DNA from 3 places in the Neobacillus sp. plas4 genome. Region 2 is predicted to be linked to each of the others. Evidence: riboswitches for the same ligand, from Rfam matches in the RefSeq annotation. Region 2 holds a riboswitch; each other region holds the start of a gene.
The links. A riboswitch is a leader RNA that binds a small molecule or an ion and turns the genes downstream of it on or off. The one in region 2 is predicted to bind lysine.
Positions count from the first base shown of each region.

Region 1: another riboswitch for lysine. It lies ahead of AC2TFD_RS12800 (transporter substrate-binding domain-containing protein); the one in region 2 lies ahead of dapA (4-hydroxy-tetrahydrodipicolinate synthase).
Region 3: another riboswitch for lysine. It lies ahead of AC2TFD_RS23420 (aspartate kinase); the one in region 2 lies ahead of dapA (4-hydroxy-tetrahydrodipicolinate synthase).

Region 1 is NZ_CM170152.1:2,571,561-2,579,612, forward strand. Features, by position in the region: partial or broken gene AC2TFD_RS12765 (ABC transporter permease) at 126-230, shown strand; gene AC2TFD_RS12770 (hypothetical protein) at 277-558, opposite strand; gene AC2TFD_RS12775 (hypothetical protein) at 570-959, opposite strand; gene AC2TFD_RS12780 (DUF2089 family protein) at 973-1,338, opposite strand; gene AC2TFD_RS12785 (protein phosphatase 2C domain-containing protein) at 1,624-2,436, shown strand; gene AC2TFD_RS12790 (NUDIX hydrolase) at 2,688-3,305, opposite strand; gene AC2TFD_RS12795 (nitroreductase family protein) at 3,611-4,279, shown strand; lysine riboswitch at 4,478-4,659, shown strand; gene AC2TFD_RS12800 (transporter substrate-binding domain-containing protein) at 4,761-5,597, shown strand; gene AC2TFD_RS12805 (amino acid ABC transporter permease) at 5,660-6,391, shown strand; gene AC2TFD_RS12810 (amino acid ABC transporter ATP-binding protein) at 6,404-7,147, shown strand; gene AC2TFD_RS12815 (phosphoglycerate dehydrogenase) at 7,218-8,052, opposite strand, start outside.
Region 2 is NZ_CM170152.1:762,230-770,281, reverse strand. Features, by position in the region: gene AC2TFD_RS03720 (hypothetical protein) at 1-189, opposite strand, end outside; gene AC2TFD_RS03715 (DegV family protein) at 699-1,550, opposite strand; gene AC2TFD_RS03710 (M15 family metallopeptidase) at 1,898-2,401, shown strand; gene AC2TFD_RS03705 (class I SAM-dependent rRNA methyltransferase) at 2,682-3,878, shown strand; lysine riboswitch at 4,073-4,252, shown strand; gene dapA (4-hydroxy-tetrahydrodipicolinate synthase) at 4,380-5,267, shown strand; gene AC2TFD_RS03695 (spermine/spermidine synthase domain-containing protein) at 5,399-5,680, opposite strand; gene AC2TFD_RS03690 (hypothetical protein) at 5,701-6,270, opposite strand; gene AC2TFD_RS03685 (DUF2243 domain-containing protein) at 6,432-6,899, shown strand; gene AC2TFD_RS03680 (cytochrome c oxidase assembly protein) at 6,896-7,684, shown strand; gene AC2TFD_RS03675 (sugar nucleotide-binding protein) at 7,722-8,052, opposite strand, start outside.
Region 3 is NZ_CM170152.1:4,635,429-4,643,480, forward strand. Features, by position in the region: gene sdhA (succinate dehydrogenase flavoprotein subunit) at 1-750, opposite strand, end outside; gene AC2TFD_RS23410 (succinate dehydrogenase cytochrome b558 subunit) at 813-1,421, opposite strand; gene AC2TFD_RS23415 (YslB family protein) at 1,871-2,323, shown strand; gene AC2TFD_RS23420 (aspartate kinase) at 2,372-3,595, opposite strand; lysine riboswitch at 3,710-3,887, opposite strand; gene uvrC (excinuclease ABC subunit UvrC) at 3,992-5,764, opposite strand; gene trxA (thioredoxin) at 5,978-6,292, opposite strand; gene AC2TFD_RS23435 (electron transfer flavoprotein subunit alpha/FixB family protein) at 6,455-7,432, opposite strand; gene AC2TFD_RS23440 (electron transfer flavoprotein subunit beta/FixA family protein) at 7,496-8,052, opposite strand, start outside.

The sequences.
Region 1 (8,052 bases), 1.8 Mb from region 2:
GATTTGAGGAGACTGAATTTTTTCTACGACTTAAGTCTTACTGAATGTATAGAAATTAATAAAAGCAAAAAAGTGCCAGGCATTAACCATTTTAGGTTGGTGCCTGGCACTTATTGTTTTTTACTTTAAATCTAAATATGATTGTGTGGTTTTTATTTGTCATTAGAGGAATATTATTTGGGATCTTTTTCTATATGATGAACGTTCAAAAAATGGGTTGTTACGGTATCTCCCGCGTCGAAAAAGCTGGTCAGTGACTGGTGTATTCTATAAAATTCATAGTCTAACCGTAATCTCAGTCCCATCCTTAGCTTTGACATCAACCAGCACGATTCCTTTATGGTTTTTCAGTTCCTTGATGATTGGCTTTAGCATTTCTTTATCTATCATTGGAATAGTAAAGTCAAGTTTTTTTCTTTCAAAATGTTCTTTTGTCCATTTGTTTGCATGTTGATGTAAAAATTTTGAACACAAAATTGAAATACAAATGGTTAAAATGGCATAAGGAATTGGGATGGTAAACCGAACTTCTTTTGCTTTCACTTTTATATGCAGCATAAGCCAATCCACTATTCAATGATGACAGAAACGGTATCTCCGTTTGCGGATTTAACATCAACAATTTGGCCATCCAATTCGTTTTCGATTGCTTCAATAATTAGATTAATGTCAAGATTCTTTACATATTTTTCTGATTGAGGAATACTTGCTGCGATGCTATGTCCAGCCATTAATACTACCTTAATAAGTTTTATTGGCAAATTGACCGTAACGTTATCATTTTCATCTGATACAACACGAATTTTTAATGTTTTATCTACATATTTAGTCGGCTTTTCCATTAGTATGCTTCCTGCTTCTTCTTTCTCTTTTAATACTTGAATCAGTTCTGATCCTTTATCGGCTTCAATTTTCCCTTCTTGCACCAAAGTTAATACTCTTGCAATTTCCTCTTTCATGGTCAATTCCTCCTTATTCATCTTTTAAAAGCTTAATGGCTTCCTCTGGAGTGATTTCGCCATTTTCCAACATGGTGACAACCTTTTTCTCGTCTACCTCATTTTTCTTCTTCGGCACATATCCAAGGGATGAAATGATGTCAGTAAGCTTGCTTCGGACCGTTGGATATGAAATTCCCAGTTCCTTTTCAACTTCTTTGATATTCCCCCTGCAAGTTAAGAATACTTCCACAAAATGTAGCTGATCCTTTGATAATGACGCCAATTTGGATAATTCAAACTCATTTTCAATCGTAGTGTGACAATGAGAGCACTGCAGTTTCATTATCTTCAATGTTTTGCTGCAGACAGGACAATTTGTAATTACTTTATAAGCCATAATGAAATTCCTTCCTTTTAATTGATTTGATTATATATCAATTAAACAGAATGGTAAATAAGGAAAGTTAATTTTATCTTTAATAAATATTAAAATTATTAATTAATAAATTAATATTATTAAGTTTACGTTTTCGCTGTGCTTAATTTTGTTTCGACGGAACTGTTATCAGCAACAAGTGAATCGATTCAATTTAATCAAGAAATACTGCTTCTTCTAAATCATATACTATCGTAATTTGCTTAATCGATTTCCTGTAATTTAAAGAAGGAAGGTGGTCAACCAATGAAAGTTGAGTCTTTTTTAAGTGCTGCCCCTAATAAAGTTGTAAGTGAGGATTCAATCGTTCTAAATGAAAAGTTAAATCTTTATGGGGTTTTTGATGGGGCAACTCCAATAATTCCATTCAAAGATGAAAACGGACTGAGCGGTGCATATTTAGCCTCAAATTTATTTAAAAATTATTTCTTAAGTCTCTACAGAAGGAACCTTTCATTAGTGGAAGGAATCGTGGCAGCTAATAAAATGTTGAGAGAGCAAATGGAAAAATACAAGGTGAATCAGGAAAAATATGAAAATCTTTGGTCAACATGCGCTGCAATTATAAAGATAGAAAACGACGGAAAGATTTCTTATGCTCAGCTTGGTGATTGTATGATCATAGCTGAGTATCAAAACGGAACCATAAAAGCCTTAACAAGGGATACAGTAAAAGATATAAGTTATAGAGCAAAGGCATGGCGTGAGGAACAAAGAAAGCAAGGGATTACAATTCCAGATGAGGAGTATTATCAGGATCGTACTCAACAGCTAATCTTTAATCGTTCATTAGCTAATAAGGAAAATGGTTACACTGTAGCTAATGGAAAAAAAGAGGTTTTAAATTTTATCCAGCATGGTCAAGTAAATATCAGTGAAATCAAAACATTATTATTAATAACAGATGGTCTTTTTTATCCGAAATTTTCAATGGAAGAAACATTTAAAAAGATACAAGCAATCGGTTTACCAGTATATTCGATGGAATTAGAACAATATGAGAAAAGCAATAATCTTCGTTCAGATGATAAAACTGGGATCATGATACAGCTTTTGTGAGGAGGAGAGGTCTATATGAATGTCCAGGTTAAAACTTAAATATGGAAGAATATAATGCTAATAAAAGAAAACAGGTAATATCCGAAGTCGAGTAAACTTCGGACACGGAGGATCAAAAAAATCAGGTTCGTGTCCGAAGTAAAGTAAACATCGGACACGAAGGAGCCAAAAAAGCAAGGATGTGTCTGAAGCTGTGTCAACTTCGGACAAGGAGGAGCATAAAAGGTAGCAGGAACCTTTTCATCATAAACTTAATCAAAATATACGGCTTCAAGGGGATTTTTTAAGTATTTAAAGGCCATCTCAATTTGTGATTTTGTATTCCGAGCTATAGATAGAGGTGGCAGTTCGGTTTCTGCAAAGAACTTCACTTCACTTGTTTCGATCCCTGTAGCCGGCTGTCCGCCAATTATTTCACATTTGATAAAGATTTTGTAAACATGAAAAGCAGACGGAGGGTGTGGGTGGCACTTTTTATCGGTTACAGCTATTACTCTAATCGGTTTCACCGTAAATCCAGATTCCTCTTTTACTTCCTTAACAGCGACTTCACTTGGGGTATGTCCTATGTCAGCCCAGCCGCCAGGTAATGCCCATTTCCCATCGGTATTTTCACGGACCATAAGAATTTTATCATCTTTAAAGACAACAGCCCTAATATCAACCTTAGGAGTTGCATAACCTGTTTCACCTGCAAATAAATCTTTGATTACATGCTTGTCCATATCTGTGTAATGAACTAAAATATCAACGCTAATATTTCTTATTAATTCAAATCTCTCCAAGTCATAAACATCTTTTGAATATGTTAATCCCGCCTGCGCAATGGATTGAAGCTGTTTCGCCCAATCCAGCCATTTAGGTTCCAATATCAACACCACCAGTTTTTCTAAAAATATCTTCTATTAATATTTATATGAATTTATCAAAAATTTGCCACGACTATATTACTAATCATCTTATTTTAATGGTTAAAGTTACAAATGCATTACTTTTGACAATTGGATTCAATCTGAGTAAGGTTACCTAGTATAAATACAAACATTAATGGTAGCTGTATTTTTTACCACATTGTTCATGATAGGGTTAAAAACCATTACTATTAAAATAATTTTCTTAAGTGCTCATAGTAGAGTTGAACGAAACTATCATGTCATTACTAGGAGGAATTATTATGTCAAACTCTCAAACTTTAGATAAGCTCGAACAGCAAATGTTCTTAGATGTTATTCGGGAACGTCGATCCGTTCGTGCATACGATCCAACCGTGCAGATCTCACGTGAAGAAATGTCTGAAATACTGGAGCTGGCAACTTTGGCTCCTTCGTCTTCGAACCTGCAACCATGGCGTTTTCTAGTTATCGATAAACCAGAGTTGAAGACAAAGCTTTTGCCTATCGCGTTTAACCAACAACAAGTAGTCGAAGCTTCTGCTGTTATTGCGGTACTAGGTGATGTGGAAAGCTACAAGAAAGCCGAAAAAATTTATGGACAGGCTGTTGAAGCAGGTTTTATGCCGGCTGATACGGCTAAATCATTCATTGAACGAACAGTCAGCATGTACTCAAACTTGCCTCCTGAAGTGGCTCGCCAAATCGTATATACTGATGGAGGACTTGTCTCGATGCAACTCATGCTTGTCGCCCGATCCAAAGGATACGACACTGTACCTATGGGTGGGTACGATAAAGTGAAGTTCATTGAAGCGTTCGGAATTTCCGAGCAGTTTGTGCCGGTTATGCTCATTGCTATCGGAAAAGCAACGAAACCAGGACATCCTACTACGCGTCTTCCTATCGAGGATGTAACGTTCTTTAACGAAATGCCATCAGTTAAAGAATAATATAATACAAAGTTATTAAATGATAGAATAATATATCTATATTAAAAAGTCTGCTTTGTTGATGTTAAGGCTCTTTAAATCATTTTTACAAAGCCGACATTTTTGGGTTACTTTCATAAAGGCAATAGAAACAAGTTGACGGTTATCTGAATAGTATTGTAGAATAAGAATACAATTAAATAAGACCTCACTTTTTTGCAGTGAGGTAGAGGCGCGGTATTTAACAGTCTTTAGCGGAGTTTGAGAAGCAATGATGCTATGGAGAAGGAAATGTCGCCGAAGTGTGTAATATTCTCGGTATTACATGCTGGGTCTGTAGTTAAGAGCTGCAGGACTGTCTCAATAAACTCTCCGGTTTATTGGGTTGTGCTATCTCATGGGATAAAAGAGGGGACTTAAGGGCAACTATGGATAGTACGACCTGAGTTTATCTCAGGTCGTTTTTTGTTTTAGAATTTAAAAAACAGGGGGAGAGAACAGGATGAGAAACAAGGTAAAGGTACTTTTAGTTTTGTTGGTTTCTACTATTCTACTAGTAACAGGATGCGGGACAAGTAATGGTTCTGATTCTAAGGGATCAGAAGACAATACATTTAAGGTTGGGCTTGAAGCGGGGTATGCTCCTTTTAACTGGACCCAAAACGATGATTCCAACGGTGGTGTTAAAATCAATGGCTCTGCAGAATATGCAGGCGGATATGACGTAGAAATCGCCAAAAAAGTCGCTGAAGGTTTAGGAAAAGAATTAGTAATTGTTAAAACAGAGTGGGATGGCCTAGTACCAGCTTTAACTTCTGGTAAAATTGACGCCATTATCGCTGGTATGTCACCAACAGCAGAACGAAAAGAGACCATTGACTTCTCGGATAATTACTATACTTCAAATTTAGTAATGGTCGTGAAAAAAGGCAGCAAGTACGAAGGTGCAACTTCTATCCAAGATTTCAAGGGAGCAAAAGTTACAGCTCAATTAAATACATTCCACTATTCAGTGATTGATCAAATTAAAGGGGTAGACAAGAAAACGGCGATGGACAACTTCCCAGCAATGAGGGTAGCTCTTGAATCAGGGATGATTGATGGATATGTATCAGAGCGTCCAGAAGGAATTAGTGCATCCGCTGCAAATGAAAACTACGTAATGGTTGAATTTGAAGAAGGATTTAAAACTTCCCCAGATGATACGGCCATTGCTGTCGGTCTTGAAAAAGGCAGTGAATTAACAGAAAAAATTAATGAAGTTTTAAAGGGCATTTCAGAAGAAGAACGTACAACTATTATGGATACAGCTATTAAGAATCAACCAGCTGCAGAATAGAAATGTCAAAACCGGCTGTATTAAGGATACAGTCGGTTTTATAAGGTAGAGGAGGATAAAAGATGAGTCTTGAGTGGGTCATAAAAATAATTGCAGAAAACTGGCCTATGTTCCTTCGTGGCGCTGGGTTAACACTATTGATTTCTCTAATTGGAACGATTATTGGAGCAGCAATTGGATTAGCAGCAGGGGTAATCCGCACCATCCCAATGCCTGAACGCGGTGCAAAAAAAGCCTTATTAAACGTGATAAACGCAATTCTATCCATCTATATTGAATTCTTCCGTGGAACACCGATGATTGTACAAGCAATGGTAATTTATTATGGTTCTGCGCTAGCATTTGGTATCGATATGAATGTTTTTGCAGCAGCTATCATTGTTGTTTCGATTAATACAGGAGCCTATATGGCGGAAATTGTCCGTGGTGGGATTGTTTCAATTGATAAGGGACAGTTCGAAGCAGCGCATGCAATTGGAATGAATCATCTGCAAACGATGTGGAATGTGGTATTGCCACAGGTGATTCGAAATATACTACCTGCAACAGGAAATCAATTTGTTATTAATATTAAAGATACATCCGTTCTGAATGTTATTTCCGTTACAGAACTATACTTCGTGACAAAATCAATTTCTGGTAATAACTTTAGATATTTTGAATCGTTTTTCGTAGCATGTATGATTTATTTTGTCATGACCTTTATTGTTACAAGAATATTGCTATACATTGAAAAGCGATTAGATGGATCTGACAACTATACGATGATTGGAAACGAACCATTACAAAAATAAGGAGGGGAGAATATGGAAAAGATTATTGATATTCAGCACCTTAACAAATCCTTTGGAACACATGAAGTATTAAAAGACATTAATTTTTCGGTGAAAAAAGGGGAAGTTGTCACCATCATCGGTTCCTCAGGATCTGGTAAGTCGACGCTTCTTCGTTGTATTAATCTTTTAGAAAAACCAAGCGGCGGACAAATTATCTATCATGGTGAAAATATCTTGGATGACAACCATAATGCAACGGACTATCGGAAGCATTTGGGTATGGTGTTCCAGCAATTTAACTTATTTAACAATCACAATGTGCTAAACAACTGTGTTGTAGGGCAAGTGAAGGTATTAAAACGCTCTAAAGAAGAGGCCGAAAAAGTAGCGATGAAGTACTTGAAGGTGGTTGGGATGGACAAGTATATTAATGCGAAGCCAAAGCAGCTTTCCGGGGGTCAGAAACAGCGCGTGGCGATTGCCAGAGCACTTTCGATGGAACCAGATGTGATGTTATTCGATGAACCAACTTCAGCTCTTGATCCAGAAATGGTCGGAGAAGTTCTAAAAGTAATGAAGGAACTTGCAGGATCTGGACTTACGATGTTAATTGTTACCCACGAAATGGAATTTGCAAGAGAAGTTTCGGACCGGGTTGTATTTATGGACAAGGGAGTTATCGCAGAAGAGGGAAGCCCAGAACAAATTTTCAATAATCCAACACAAGAGCGTACGAGGGAATTCCTAAAACGGACGTTAAATTTATTACAGTGATTATATACAAAAAAACCATAAAAAATGGAGCCAGTATTGAAACCTGGCTCCATTTTTATTAGAAATATGATTAAATAATCCGAGCGATTACCATTCCGGAAATTTGTTTGATTTTTTCCTCTAAAGCCGGAATAACATCACCATTTACTTTATTATCAATGTCAATCATTGTATAAGCATATTCTCCTCGGCTTCTGTTAACCATATCCGCAATGTTTAAAGTGAAACTAGATACAGCAGATGTTATCTGTCCAACCATGTTCGGAACATTGTTATGAAATGCAATGACTCGGCGCTTTCCTGTATAAGGAAGATAAGTATTTGGGAAATTCACTGAGTTTTTGATGTTTCCTGTTTCCAAAAATTCTTTGACCTGACGGGCAGCCATAATTGCACAATTTTCCTCTGATTCTTGTGTGGAAGCTCCTAGGTGTGGAATTGGAACTGTATTTTTCATTTTCAATATAGCTTCGTTCGGGAAATCAGTAATATATTTTCCAACTTTCCCGCCTTCAAGAGCAGCTGCCATATCATTTTCATTCACAAGCTCACCACGAGAGAAGTTTAAAATATGAACTCCCGGTTTCATCATGCTAAAGGTTGCTACATTAAACATACCTTTTGTGTCAGCAGTTAATGGTACGTGCACCGTAATATAATCAGATTCAGAGAATAATTGTTCAATGGTCATTGCTCTCTGTACTTTGCGGGATAAATTCCAAGCAGTATCAACAGAGATAAACGGGTCAAACCCGATTACATCCATATCTAAATCAAGTGCGTCATTCGCTACCAACGCACCGATGGCTCCTAAACCAATGACACCTAAGGTTTTCCCTTTAATTTCTTTTCCAACAAACTGTTTTTTTCCAGCTTCCACTAGCTTTGGAATTTGGTCACCTTCA
Region 2 (8,052 bases):
TAACAATAACTGAACTTCTGTTATATTATTTTCAACTTCTTTAATTCTTGCTAGAAGACGTTCAGCCTCACTATCCTTTATAATTTTTATTTGTTTACCTTGGTAATAGATAACTACCGTTCCTTTTTTTGTTGTTTGATAAGCAAATGGTTCTTCACTTAATCTGTTTCGTTTATCTATTTCGCTCACTACATCATCTCCTTAATTATTTTTTATTCAAAAAAACATTTGTTTCACTTGGTTTCTTTATATTCAAATTTTAATAATTTTACAATCAGGACATAATGTAGCCATTTTTTTACATTAACTACCCTGTGTCGTTGTCTTATGTACATTATTATCACAAAGTTTTACTTCTTAACATATATCCAATTATATTTTTGATTACCACATTTTTTGTCGAGTATTATTTGCACTACTATTTGCCCTTCATGAATATATATATCATGAACCTAAATTTCACTGGAAAGGGGAATCTGTCGTTATGGATGTCTGCATTTCTTGTGGAACGGAATTGTCAATCATGGAGAGAAATCGATGTGAATGCTGGGATTGCCGTGATACGACAACCGAAGCTTATACAGAAGATGAGTAATCAGAGTTTTTAGGGTAGCCTAAGACCACGAAATTTTATATTACTAACTTCATAACCCAAGAGACACCCTTTCCCTATGGATTTGGTGTCTCTTCTTTTTGTTCTATTCATTAACCCATGAAAGTCCAAGTGTGCCCACACCTGTATGCACACCTGCAACGGTAATGAGCATGAATAATTCTGTCTCGATAGCAGGAAAATTGTCGTTAATTAATTGTTGAAGAACGTTTGCCTTTGTTCGATCGTTCGCATGGACAATGGCCACTTTCTGTACCTTTTTGGTATCTACGTCAGCCTTCAGATGATCCACCAGCCAAGCGAATGCCTTTTTTTCTGTACGAACTTTATCTTTAATCTTCGCTGCCCCTCCATCCTCAATGGATAGAATTGGCTTGATACTAAATAACGATGCTAGTATTTTTTGACCTCCCGATACCCTGCCGCTTTTATGTAGCTGATCCAGGTTGGATGGAACCAAAAATAATCTAGTTTGATCACGCATGTTGTTTAATTGAGCAACCACATCACTGACATCGTTCCCTTGCTCTGCTAGTTCCATTCCCTTTTTCACTAAATAGGATAAAGGATACGAACCCGTTTGTGAATCAATAGCAAATATTTTAAAGCCAGCCATTTCCGCTGCCATAACAGAAGTTTGGTAAGTGCCGGTTAAGGTACTTGAGGCGTGAATCGCAATGCCAAAGTCATATTCTTCTTTTAACCTTTCATAAAGCTCAACGATTTCACCAAGATTTGGCTGGGACGACTGGAACTTTCCTTCTTCATTTTTCATTCGATCATAGAAATCTTCTGCGGTTATATCGATGGTTTCTCTATAAAATGTGTCATTAATTACTACGTGTAATGGTATTACATGTATATGATGCTGCTGAATGAATTCTTTGCTGAGAGAAGCAGTTGTGTCTGTAATCCATGCAATTTTTGGTTTGATCATTTTATCCACGTCCTTCAAAGAAATTCTTCCAATGTGTATAAGTAATATCTTAATATAGTAGTTTTGTAACCACGTTAAATTTACAAAATTGAATACGTTGTCACAAGTTACACTTGTCATGTTTGAAAGAATTTTGGTACATTGGAGGGGCTTAAACGTCACAATTTTGACATAATAATATTGGCCCAAAAAATGGCAGAGAAATATCTGAAACAATGATTCTATTTATGACGTCATAGTACATGTGTAGATTTTTGATAGGAAGGGTTTTTGCGTTGAAATTTAAATTTAAAGCGTTCATTCCATTATTTCTGATTCTTATTGTATTATTCATTTTCATTAATCATATGGAAACTAACCCTTTCACAGGTTCAAATAGGAATCAAAATGTTTCCTTGCCAACAGAACTCCATCCGATTGTCAGGGAACGGGCGGACCAATTAATCCAACAGTCTGCCGCAAAGGGAATTGTCATTATGATAACGGATGACTTTCGCAGTGCCGAAGACCAGAATCGACTTTATGAAAAAGGCCGTACTGCCGAAGGAAATATTGTCACGCATGCAAAAGGTGGAGAATCTTATCACAATTATGGATTAGCCATTGATTTTGCGATCAAGACTCCCTCCGAAGAGGTCATTTGGGATAGGCAATACGATGGGAATAAAAACGGAAAAGGTGATTGGAACGAAGTGGTCGAACTGGCCAAAGCATTAGGCTTTGAATGGGGCGGTGACTGGAGCCAATTCAAAGATTACCCCCATCTGCAAATGGACTTTGGTTTGACCCTTGCAGAATTGCAGAACGGGAAAAGACCAGATGAATCAAGCTTAACTGCGGATACCCATTAAGTCGAACGTTTAGCAGCCTTAAAACTTGCTAAAAAAAAAATACTTTTTAGATAAAAAAATTGAGATCCAGATAGTTTGGATCTTTTTTTCATGTAGTTTGAAAAGATGGTTCTTTTGCTGTTATTTTGTTGTGAAGGCGCGCTACTATAGGAAAGAGTGTTATGATTATACTTTATTGCAGCAATTAGAGGTTGTAGCAATTTGCTAAGCGAAAGTGATTGATTTGCCAGAAGTTTGTTTACAATGTTACTAACCTAAATACATTTGTAAGGATGAAAAGATGAAAACGGAAATCAGCTTAAAAGTGAAATCAAAATTCGTTAATAAATTTAAGAACGGCTACCCGCTTATAACAAAGGACACCATTAGTAATCCTGATGTTTTAGTTGACGAAGGTATAACCATAAAACTTGTGGATGAACAGAATAACTTTATTGCCAAAGGCTATTATGGAAAGCAAAATAAGGGAATTGGCTGGGTGCTTAGCCGAAAAGAAAATGAGAAGTTCAATCAAAGTTTTTTTGAAAAGACCTTAAAGTCTGCTTTCAATCAGAGAGAATCGCTTTATAGGAGTTCTGAAACAACGGCATTCCGAGTGTTTAATGGTGAAGGTGATGGAATCGGTGGTTTAACGATTGATTACTTTGTTGGTTATTACTTGATTACCTGGTACAGTAAAGGCATTTACCATTTCAGGGAGTTTATTATAGACTCATTGAAGGAACTCGTGGAATATAAAGGCATTTATCAGAAAAAGCGATTTGATGAAAGTGGTAAATATATTGAAGAGGATGACTTCGTCGCAGGTGAACGAGGAGATTTCCCAATCCTTGTGAAAGAAAATGGTGTCAACATCGCAGTTTATTTAAATGACAGTGCCATGGTCGGTGTATTTTTAGATCAAAGGGATGTTAGAAAAACTTTACGAGATGTATATTCAAAAGGGAAACGGGTATTAAATACCTTCTCTTATACCGGTGTGTTTTCCGTATTTGCTGCCTTAGGAGGAGCGACGAAAACAACCAGTGTTGACCTTGCAAATCGAAGTAAAAGTAAAACAATCGAGCAATTTCGTTTGAATGAAATCGATGAGACAGCTCAAGATATCATTGTTGAAGATGTATTCAACTACTTCAAATATGCGGTGAAAAAGGGTCTATTGTTTGATGTGGTGATTCTTGATCCCCCAAGCTTTGCAAGATCAAAGAAGTTTGTCTTCAGCGCTGAAAAGGATTATAAAAACCTGTTAAAGGAAGCTATTTCGATAACAGAGGATAATGGAATCATCCTGGCCTCAACCAATTCCAGCTCCTTTGGTATAGAAAAATTCAAAGGATTCATTGATATAGCCTTTAAGGAATCAAACAAGCACTATAAAATATTGGAAGAATTCTCACTCCCTGAAGACTTCAGAACCAACAAACATTACCCAGAATCCAACTACCTAAAAGTAGTCTTTATCAAAAAGATGAAATAAAAGATCAGTTCTTGGACAAGTGTCCGCCTGAGGTGGACACTGTCCACGGGCGGTGCCTGTCACCGAAAAGTGTCACCGCAAAAGCAGCGGTGACAGGCACCGTTTTTTGCTCACCGTCTTTTGCTTGTTTTAGAATGAATTTTCTGTTATTATTAGTAATAATTAAATATTTTTCTTACTTCATTACGTTTTGAAGTGAGGATAGAGGCGCAATGACCATTAGTACGCAGTTTGAGGATAATGAGGTCCTGGGATGATTGCGGAAAGGGGAATTTGCCGAAGCGGATAGAATCTCATTTGTCTTGAAGCTGGTTCTGCTATTGAATAAATACAGAATTGTCATATAGGTATCTATATGGAGGGCTATCTTACGCAAGGGAACGGTTTATTATTATGTTTCTACTGCAGTAGCGAACCCTCGCTGCTGCTTTTTTGCGTTATCTTTCGTTGGCCTGATCCACCTCTAATTTTTCAAAAAAAATTATCCAAAGGGTGAGTATATTGAATTTTGGCCAAGTATTAACAGCGATGGTAACACCATTTGATCAGCATGGAGAAATTGATTACGGCGCAACTAGAGAACTAGTAAATTATTTAATTGCAAATGGAACTGATGGATTAGTTGTTGCAGGAACCACCGGCGAGTCTCCTACATTATCGACTGAGGAGAAAGTTTCCTTATTTAAATTCGTAGTCGACGTTGCAGCACGCAGAGTCCCAGTTATTGCTGGTACTGGCTCAAATAACACGAGAGCTTCTATTAACTTAACAAAACAGGCTGAAGAAGCGGGTGTTGATGGGATTATGCTCGTCACTCCATACTATAATAAGCCATCTCAAGAGGGAATGTATCAACACTTTAAAGCTATTGCCGAAGCTACTTCCCTTCCGGTTATGCTTTATAATATCCCTGGGCGCAGTGCAGTAAACTTGTCAGTAGAGACTATAGTCCGCCTGTCAGAAATTCAAAATATCGTGGCTATAAAAGAAGCTAGCGGTAATTTAGATGACATGGCTGAAATCATTAACCAAACACCTGCTGATTTCACTTTGTTTAGCGGTGATGATGGATTAACAATTCCTGTTTTAGCTATAGGCGGTGCTGGAGTTGTCTCCGTAGCCTCTCATATCATCGGCAATGAAATGCAGGAAATGGTTACACTATTTAAAAATGGACGTGTACAAGAAGCAGCGGATTTACATCGCCATCTTCTTCCAATCATGAAAGTATTATTTGCTGCACCAAACCCTTCACCGGTTAAAGCTGCATTGAATTTACAAGGTATTCAAGTTGGCGGCGTCCGCTTACCATTGATTCCTTTAAACGAAGATGAAATGACCACTCTAAATAGTGTTCTAGAAGCTGGTAAAGTTAATCTATTTGTATAAGATTGCTGCATAGTACCTGTCTTAATTAGGCAGGTGCTTTTTTATTTTAAGCATGAAAATAGACCATCCTGGTGATGGTCCCTCATTATCATCAAAACCTTTTACACATAGCACAATATAGACTTTTCTATTCAATAAGAAAATACTGTGTTGGGATGCTGCTGTTCAATCTTTTTCATTTTCACATACATGTCAATCCCATCCGAAACATCATGCCATAGATCGGTAAACACAAAGTCATATTTACCATTCGCGGTATGTTTTTGTGCATATTCAAACGCATCTGCCTTGATAATCCTAATCTTATGAGCATGTTTAAATTGCGGTAATACATATTTTTTATATAATTGAATGACATCTTCATTCATATCTACAACTGTGACACTTTCCACATTTTCTTTTTCAGAAACCATATAGGCATAATACCCAAGGCCTAGCCAAATGTAAGCACATTACCAAATGCACCATCAACCGCTTCTTTCATTGTTTCGATCTCATTTGGTGTAATGGTCATCCAAATTCGATCATTTTCTAAAACAGCCGGAAACCTAAATTCTTTATCAAAAAATCCGATTTGAGGTATCTGTCTTCCCTCTTTTGTTTGGATAATATCATTACAAACAAAGCCTTCAAAAGACTTGTAGTTTTCATACTTTAGCTCACTATTACCAATTTTCACCGTTGGAATTTTGATGTTTTTATAATATGGATTATCATAAAATTCATTTTCATCAAGTTTATGAATCATCTTTTTAAAATATTGGTTGAACAAGTCCTTATCTTGATTATTATCAACGATATCAAGCCAGAATGCGGCAGCTAATATAACACCAAATGCATATTCATATGAAACACCGCTTGTAACAATCTCATCGATTTCTTTTTTGGTAATAAAGTCAGGTGCATGATTTACTTTGTAATTATCTTCTTTGACTTTTTCTGTTAGTACGTTGGAATGTTTCATTCTCTCGCCTGACTTTTTTAATTTTATCCATTTTTCCATTCTACCATAGAATTTACTCCCTATTCTTCTTTAACTGTTTTCTAAAAATCAATCTCAACAATTCATTCATTGAATTTCCACAACGAAATAAAGGCGGTTTGGAACCTATTCAGACAGGCTAAACTAATTGGTAGGTAAATGCTGGATAGGAGGAGAAACCTTTGAATAAAGGTCGTAATGAACGGTTGAATTATTTAGGTCGTAATCTATTATCTGGCTGCTTGCTAGGGTTAGGTTTTGTCGGTTTTATAGACGAGGCGGTTTTCCACCAGGTGCTGCACTGGCATCACTTCTATGATAAATCTACTCCAGATATCGGGCTCGTATCTGATGGACTATTTCATGCATTTAGTTGGTTTTCCACTGTTGCAGGTGCCTTTCTTGTCTCTGACCTCCGCCGCCGAAATGCCTGGTGGCCAAAAAGATGGATTGGAGGATTTCTGCTGGGAGGCGGCGGGTTCCAATTATACGATGGAACCATTCAGCATAAATTAATGAAGATCCATCAGATTCGCTATAATGTGGAAATTGCTCCCTACGATTGGACTTGGAACATAATTGCCGCGCTAATGCTTGTCATTGGGATCAATCTGATTTATCGAACAGGACGGAAGGAACTGTCTTCATGAAACACAATCATGTTCTGCAGCCAGGTGAGTTGGCATTCGAATCACTTATGGCTCTTCCATTTCTGCTTGCCATTATTTTTTATATCATTACTGCATTGATTTCAAACAAGGGTCATAAACGATGGCCATTTCATCGATACTTTTGCTGGGCCATTGGAATTCTTTGTGCAGGAACTGCACTTTTTGGTCCTATCGCTGATTCCGCTCATGTAGATTTTACAGCACATATGATGGGACACCTGTTACTTGGGATGCTGGCACCGCTTCTCCTTGCTCTCGGTGCACCGATGACTCTCCTCCTAAGGACATTGAGTGTGGTCCATGCAAGACGTCTTTCACAAGTGTTGAAGAGCTGGCCAGTAAGCTTCTATAGTAATCCTGCCTTCGCTGCACTAATTAATATAGGCGGGCTTTGGGTTCTGTATGCAACAGACCTGTACATGCTGATGCTGCATAATACCCTTATTCATGTAGTCGTGCATTTTCACGTATTCCTAGCAGGCTATCTTTTTACTATATCCATTATCTATATTGATCCCATTCCCCACAAGTACAGCTTTCCCTTCCGAGCGGCCGTGTTAATCCTCTCATTAGCTGCCCACGGAATTTTATCCAAGTACATCTATGCTCATCCGCCAGCCTATGTACCGATTAAACAGGCGGAATGGGGAGGCATGATCATGTATTATGGCGGAGATTTAGTGGATATTGTATTGATTTTCTTATTCTGCCGTCAATGGTATCAAGCCGCACGTCCACGGGACGCCGTGTCCATAAGTCAATAAAAAATAGCCTGTATGGTTAATATAGGCTTTGTCTTGATTATCCCAGCAGGTATGAAATAATCTCATTATTTGTAATGTGCAGGAAATCTGGAATATCATTCCGATTCGTCTCAAGTGCAAAATAATATGTCTGACCATGGTCTTGGAATGGGTTATATCGAAGGTTAAAACTGCCCCCTAATTTACTTAGAATCTGTTCAAAAAACTGGCTTTGTGTAAGCATATCCACTGAACCTAAGTGAAAGACTCCTTTGAGCCCATTTTCAATAATGAACACCAGCTGTCTTGCTAATTGTATATCTAAGAGATTATTGCATACAAGATTACTGTATACTTCAATCATTTTTTGCTCTTTTATACTTTCTATA
Region 3 (8,052 bases), 2.2 Mb from region 2:
ACTCATTAATCGGAGCTTATCATCTCCAGGAATAGCAGTTGGGTGAATCTGAATCATCTCACCATTTGCATAATATGCACCTTGTTGATAAACGATAGACGCAGCTGAACCTGTATTGATAACAGAGTTTGTTGTCTTACCAAAGATTATGCCAGGGCCGCCGGTTGCCAGGATTACGGCATCCCCTGCGAAGGATTTGATTTCCATAGACGTTAAGTTCTGTGCAACGATTCCGCGGCAAACGCCATCGTCATCCACAACTGAGCCTAAGAATTCCCAGCCCTCATATTTTGTAACTAATCCAGCTACTTCGTGGCGGCGAACCTGCTCGTCCAACGCATATAGAAGCTGCTGACCTGTTGTCGCACCCGCAAATGCTGTACGGTGGTGCTGCGTACCGCCAAAGCGGCGGAAATCTAATAGTCCTTCTGGGGTACGGTTAAACATAACGCCCATACGGTCCATTAAGTGAATAATTCCAGGTGCTGCTTCACACATCGCCTTTACAGGCGGCTGGTTAGCTAGGAAGTCACCGCCATAAACTGTATCATCAAAGTGAATCCAAGGAGAATCGCCTTCTCCTTTTGTATTTACTGCTCCATTTATACCGCCTTGGGCACAAACTGAGTGGGAACGTTTAACTGGAACAAGTGAAAATAATTCTACAGGTGTTCCTGACTCAGCAACTTTTATGGTTGCCATTAAGCCGGCTAAGCCGCCGCCAACTATGATCACCTTACCTTTACTCATTGTGACTCACTCCCTTAATCCAAAAATCCGATATTTTTCAACACATAGTATGATGTAATTTTTTAAGCAAATGCTAAAAGTGTTCGAATGGCTACAATTGATAGAACTACAAAAACGCCAATTGTAAAATATGTAGAAATTACTTGTGAACGAGGGGAAACTGTAATACCCCAGCTTACAAAGAATGACCACAGACCATTAGCAAAGTGGAAAATAGTCGAGATTACACCAATTATATAGAAAATAAACATAAATGGTGAAGACAGAATATTGGCCATCATATCAAAGTTAACTTCTGTACCGAATGCTGCCGCAACCCGAGTTTGCCAAACGTGCCATGCAATAAAGATTAGGGTAATAACACCTGATACGCGTTGTAATAGGAACATCCAGTTCCTGAAAAACCCATAATTCCCTGCATTGTTTTTCGCTGTAAAAGCAATGTAAAGCCCATAGATTGCATGAAATAAGATTGGTAAATAAATAATTACTGTTTCTAGGATAATTCTAAAAGGTAGGTTCCCCATAAAACCTGCAGCTTTGTTAAAGGATTCCGGTCCTCCTGTAGCAAAATGGTTGACTACTAGATGCTGCACAAGGAATAAACCTATTGGAATAACTCCTAGTAATGAATGCAATCTTCGATTCAAAAACTCACGATTCCCCGCCATAATTAACCCCCCTTGAATTTTTAAAATGATGTTAAGCCCTTTTTAACTTACAGTTCATTTTAATAGTTAGTAAACTTAGCACCACTGTGACAATTATGTGACAAGTCCATTTTACTCTCATCCGCATAGAGCGTCAAGAAAACGTATACACAAAAACTTTAAAAAAATAAAATTTTTAAAATATATTGATATTATATTAAATTATAAGTTTCTTTTCTAGTAATTGGGATTATTTTGTATGAAACCCAATAAAATTCCTAACATTTTTTACAATTATCCGGGAGCCCTCCATCGTTTTTGGAAAACATAATTATGATGAAAGACAGGCTATTATATTGCAAAATAACAATCCTTTATTACTCTAATGCTTTACACACATCACGATAAAAAGTGTTCTTATCGGAAGCCATAATTGTATATAATAGAATGGTAGAAAGAGGGGAAGCTATATGAAAGATAGTAATGTCGTCGAACTTAATTTACATTCGGACGAACCAAAAAATATTTCGTTGTTTGGCTATGAATTAATTAGGGAATTTGTATTGCCAGAAATCTTAGGAAAAGACACTCCCGAAATTCTTTACTGGGCCGGAAAACGATTAGCGCGCAAGCACCCATTAAACACTCTTGATGAAGTAATTGATTTTTTCACAAAAGCCTCTTGGGGGCAGCTCGAATTACAAAATGAGCGAAAAAATGAAATCGAACTTGAACTAACAAGCCCGCTCATTGTCTCTCGAGTCAAATCAAAAGCGGAACATTACTTTCAAATTGAAGCAGGCTTCCTTGCCCAGCAAATCGAACTCCAAAAACAAGCCATCACCGAAACCTTCGAACACCCAGTAAAAAAAGCAAATAAAGTACAATTCACCGTCAAATGGGATCGAAAAGATACACTTTAAAAAATTTTAAAAAAGCTTTCATCGAATAGATGAAAGCTTTTTTTCTCTTTATTCGCTGACCGCAGAAAGACCAAATGCTTGGTGTAGTACTTCTACTGCTTTTAACATATGTTTTTCTTCAAGGACGACTGAAACTTTGATTTCTGAGGTGCTGACCATTTTGATTTGGATCCCGTTGGCTGCAAGGACTTCAAACATTTGTGCTGCGACCCCAGGGTTTGAAATCATGCCTGAACCGACAATTGATACTTTAGCCAATTTATTTTCAGCGTCAAGTCTCTCATAGTTAAGTACATCCTTGTTATTTTCAAGGACATTTAACGTCTCTATAAGGTCATCCGTTTTAATCGAGAAGGCAAGATTCGCTGTTTCTGCTTCTGTTGTACTTTGCACGATAATATCAACGTTTAAATGGTTTTCCGCAAGCGTTGAAAAGATTGTAGATAAACTTGTTAAAGAATTGGCGAGACCCAGTACGCTCACCTTCGTAATTTCATCTTCGAATGCCACTCCACGAACTACAAGGTTTTGTTCCATCGATGCTTCCTCCTCAATCACTGTTCCTTCTTCTATCTCCAAGCTCGAACGTACCTGAAGTGGTACTTGATAATTTTTTGCAAATTCTACTGCTCTTGGGTGTAATACCCCCGCACCTAAATTAGCAAGTTCAAGCATTTCATCATAAGACACTGATTTTAATTTACGTGCACTCTTTACATATCTTGGATCAGTGGTGTATACCCCAGTTACATCCGTATAGATATCACACTTATCCGCTTTAAGAGCTGCCGCAAGTGCTACCGCTGTCGTATCAGATCCGCCACGGCCGAGTGTGGTAATCTCGCCATCTTCAGTGATCCCTTGGAATCCCGCAACAATAACGACTTTACCTTCGTCCAGCTGTTTCTGTACGGATTCTGCATGAATCGTTGTAATACGTGCATTGCCATGGACAGGCTCTGTTAAAATACCAGCCTGCCAGCCAGTAAATGATACCGCAGGCAATTTCTGTTCATTTAAAGCCATTGATAATAATGATATGGTCACCTGTTCTCCAGTGCTTAACAGCATATCCATGTCGCGTTTATTTGGCTGCCCAGAAATTTCTTTCGCCAAGCCGACCAGATGATCTGTTGATTTTCCCATTGCTGAGACAACGACTACCACCTGATTTCCTTGGTCTGTTTCTGCTTTTACCCGCCCTGCTACATTTAGAATTTTTTCCACACTTCCTACCGAAGTGCCGCCAAATTTTTGAACAATTAAACCCATCTTTTTCCCCTGCTTTCACTTGTAGATTAAGAATCATTATCTTTCCGTAAAAAATAAAAAACAATGAGAGGGCATCTCATTGTTTAACATACACAAAAAATTCTTGCGTCTACAATGTAAGATAGCTCTCCAAGACAATCGTCTTGACAATCCGGCATTTATTCAATGCAGGACCAGCAAAGAAAGAAATGAGACTTTCTTCACTTCGGCGAACATCCCCTTTCATGATTCTTCCCAGAAGCTCATCCTTCTCAGAATCATTACTATTGAAGCTCGCACCTCTACCTTCACTTCAGTATTAAAAAGTGATAGTAATTTAAATTTTCACTCATTATAGCATAGCCAATTTTTTCTTACAAGGCTGTTTTTGTTAAGATTATTGTAAAAAGACCATTGCTATGATTGAAGTTTTTTCATTAATTCCTCTGCTACAGGTGCAGGAATCCCAATTGCCCTAAACTCTTCAAAAGTGGCTTCTTTCATTTTCTTAACAGAGCCAAATTCTTTAAGCAATTGCTTTTTTCGCTTCTCCCCTACACCAGGAATGTCATCCAACAAGGAGTGAAATGCGCTTTTTGAGCGGGTTTGACGATGAAAGGTAATCGCAAAACGGTGAACTTCGTCCTGGATTCTTTGTAATAAATAAAACTCTTGGCTGTTTCTGCCAAGTGGTATAATTTCAAGCGGAGTTCCATAGAGAAGCTGAGAAGTCCGGTGCTTCTCATCCTTCACCATTCCAGCTAACGGAATATCTAATCCTAACTCATTTTCGAGTACATCCCTGACAGCCTCAACATGTCCTTTACCGCCATCTATAAGAATTAAATCTGGCAGCGGCAGTTCTTCCTTAAGTGCCCTCGAATACCTTCTTCTTGTTACTTCACGCATGGATTCGTAATCATCAGGACCCGTAACAGATTTGATCTTATATTTTCGGTATTCACGCTTGTTCGGCTTGCCATCGATAAATACAACCATGGCGGATACAGGGTCTGTCCCTTGAATATTCGAATTATCGAATGACTCGATTCGATGAGGGGTATAAATTCCCATAAGTTCACCAAGATTCTCAACCGCTTTTATCGTTCTTACCTCATCTTTTTCAATCAGTGAAAACTTCTCAGCCAATGCAATTTTCGCATTTTTGATCGCCATCTTAACAAGGTCCCTTTTCTGACCGCGCTGCGGCTTTAGAACTTTCACTTGAAGGAGCTGTTCGGCAATCGTTAAATCGATTTCATCCTGAATAAGAACTTCTTTAGGTTTAATATGATTGGATTTTTCATAAAATCGACCAAGAAAAGTGAGAATTTCTTCTTCCGGCTCATTGTAAAACGGGAACATCGAGACGTCACGTTCAATTAGTTTTCCTTGGCGTACGAAGAAAACCTGTACACACATCCAGCCCTTATCGACTGCATAGCCAAATACATCACGATCTGTAAAATCCGTCATCGTAATTTTTTGCTTTTCCATTATGGTTTCGATATGAATAATTTTATCTCGGAATTCCTTGGCACGTTCAAAATCCAATTCTTCCGAAGCACTCGTCATTTTCTCCGTCAGTTCATTCTTTATTTCTTTAAATCCGCCATTAAGGAAACGGGTAATCTCGTCTGTCATTTGCTTGTATTCCTCATCGTGTACCTCATTCACACAAGGTGCCAGACACTGACCCAAATGGTAGTACAAACAAACCCGGTCCGGAAGCGTTGAACATTTTCGTAAGGGATAAATTCGGTCAAGCAGTTTTTTTGTTTCGTTAGCTGCCATGACATTTGGATATGGACCAAAGTATTTGCCTTTATCCTTTTTTACTTTTCTAGTAATGATAAGTTTCGGGTGTCTTTCCGCTGTCAATTTGATGAACGGATAAGTTTTATCATCCTTTAACATGACATTGTATTTTGGATCATATTTTTTGATTAAATTTAATTCAAGCAGCAGTGCTTCAATATTGGATGAGGTAACTATATATTCAAAGTCCTCAATTTCATTGACCAGCCGTAATGTTTTCCCGTCATGCGAGCCAGTGAAATAAGAGCGAACTCGGTTTTTAAGTACTTTTGCTTTTCCTACATAAATGATCGTTCCCTGACGGTCTTTCATTAAGTAGCAGCCAGGCTGATCAGGCAGCAGTGTTAATTTTTGTTTAATATTTTCATTCATTCCAGCTGCTCCTCCCCGTCTCTTAATTATCTATCCTAAAATTTTAAATGATTAAGCGAATAAAGAAAAGCCTAATCTTTTTCCATTGGCTGTTTAAAACTGACCTGTTGATTTCCGCTTCAATCAACAGGGTGCCAAAATTTTTATGTTTAACCCGGTCTTTCAAAAATAAAAAACCCCAGCTAGAACAAATCCAGCTAAGGTTTTTCTTTCTTATACGTGCTTTTCTAATACGCTTGCTAATGCGTCTTTTGGTTGGAAGCCGACAACTTTGTCAACTACTTCGCCATTTTTGAACACTAATAATGTAGGGATACTCATAACGCCGTATTTTGCAGCAGTTTCTTGGTTATCATCTACATCTAATTTCACGATTTTAACTTTCTCGCCCATTTCTGAATCAAGTTCTTCAAGAACTGGAGCGATCATTTTACAAGGTCCACACCATGGAGCCCAGAAATCTGCAAGTACAAGACCAGAGCCTGTTTCGGCAGAGAAATTTGAATCGGTTACGTTTGAAATAGCCATTTGTTTATGCCTCCTAAAAAATTACTAATTACTAACGAAAGTATAGCATTGTTTAAATCATCATGCTAATAATCTGTCTCGCATGTAATTTTCCCTAAATTTCTTTTGATATTCTATGTAATAAGGCGAGCGATTGCTCGCTCACCTTATCTAGTATTGACATTAAGAATGAACTTTAAGCTTTTTAAATTCTTCTGTTAAAAGTGGCACCACTTCAAATAGATCACCAACAATACCGTAATCCGCTACTTTAAAGATATTTGCCTCAGGATCTTTGTTAATTGCAACAATTACCTTTGAGTTAGACATACCCGCTAAGTGCTGGATGGCACCAGAAATTCCGCAGGCAATATATAAGTCAGGTGTTACAACCTTACCTGTTTGTCCAATTTGTAAGGAGTAGTCGCAATAGTCCGCATCACAAGCACCACGTGAAGCTCCAACAGCGCCGCCTAAGACATTGGCGAGTTCTTTTAGAGGTTCGAAGCCTTCCGCACTTTTTACACCGCGTCCGCCTGAGATAACAACTTTTGCTTCACTTAAATCTACACCTTCACTCGCTTTTCTTACTACTTCTTTAATAATGGCACGAAGGTCCTTAATTTCAACAGAAAGGGAAGCCACTTCACCAGTTCTGCTTTCATCCTTTGTTAGTGGTGCAATATTATTTGGTCTTACTGTTGCAAAAATAAGTCCATCTGTAACAATTTTCTTTTCAAAGGCTTTTCCTGAATAAATTGGTCTAGTGAAGACAACATTTCCACCTGCAACCTCAACAGCTGTTGCGTCAGAAATTAATCCAGAAGATAGTTTGGCAGCAATTCTTGGAGAAAGATCTTTCCCAAGAGATGTATGTCCCAAAACAAGCCCTTCTGGTTTTTCTTGGTCAAGTACAGCTAGTAATGCTTGAGCAAAACCATCAGAAGTATATTGACCTAACTTTTCATCCTCTACCACAACAACACGGTCCGCACCATATTGAACGATTTCTGCAGATAAAGCGCTAACATTCTGTCCAATTAAAACCCCTACAACTTCTCCGCCTTCTGCCACTGTTTTTCCAGCAGCAATTGCTTCGAACGTAACATTACGTAAAGAACCGTCACGTGTTTCCCCTAATACCAATACTTTTCTAGTCATCCCTTTACCTCCTGCAAATCAATTTTTGCTTAACAGTATTCTGAAAATTTACGTAAATAAGTATTAAACGACTTTTGCTTCCGAGTGAAGAAGGTTTACAAGTTCCTTTACCTGATCATTTAAGTCTCCAGATAAAACTTTTCCCGCTTCCTTTTTAGCCGGTAAGTAGATTTCGATTGTTTTTGTTTTTGCTTCGACATCGTCTTCTTCTAGATCTAAATCATCTAATTCTAGTTCCTCTAAAGGCTTTTTCTTTGCCTTCATGATTCCTGGTAAAGATGGATAACGCGGCTCATTTAACCCTTGCTGAGCAGTAACGAGTAACGGCAGGCTCGTTTCGATTACTTCAGAATCACCTTCAACATCACGGGTAACCGTTACGTTTGTACCATCAATTTCCAGCTTAGTTATAGTTGTTACATATGGAATGTTCAACAATTCAGCTACACGTGGACCAACTTGGCCAGAACCACCGTCAATGGCTACATTTCCACCTAAAATAAGGTCAGCATTTTTATCCTTTAGATATTCAGCTATGATTTTTGCAGTGGTAAATTGGTCACCGCTTTCTACATCGTCTTCCGTATTAATTAACACTGCTTTATCCGCACCCATTGCAA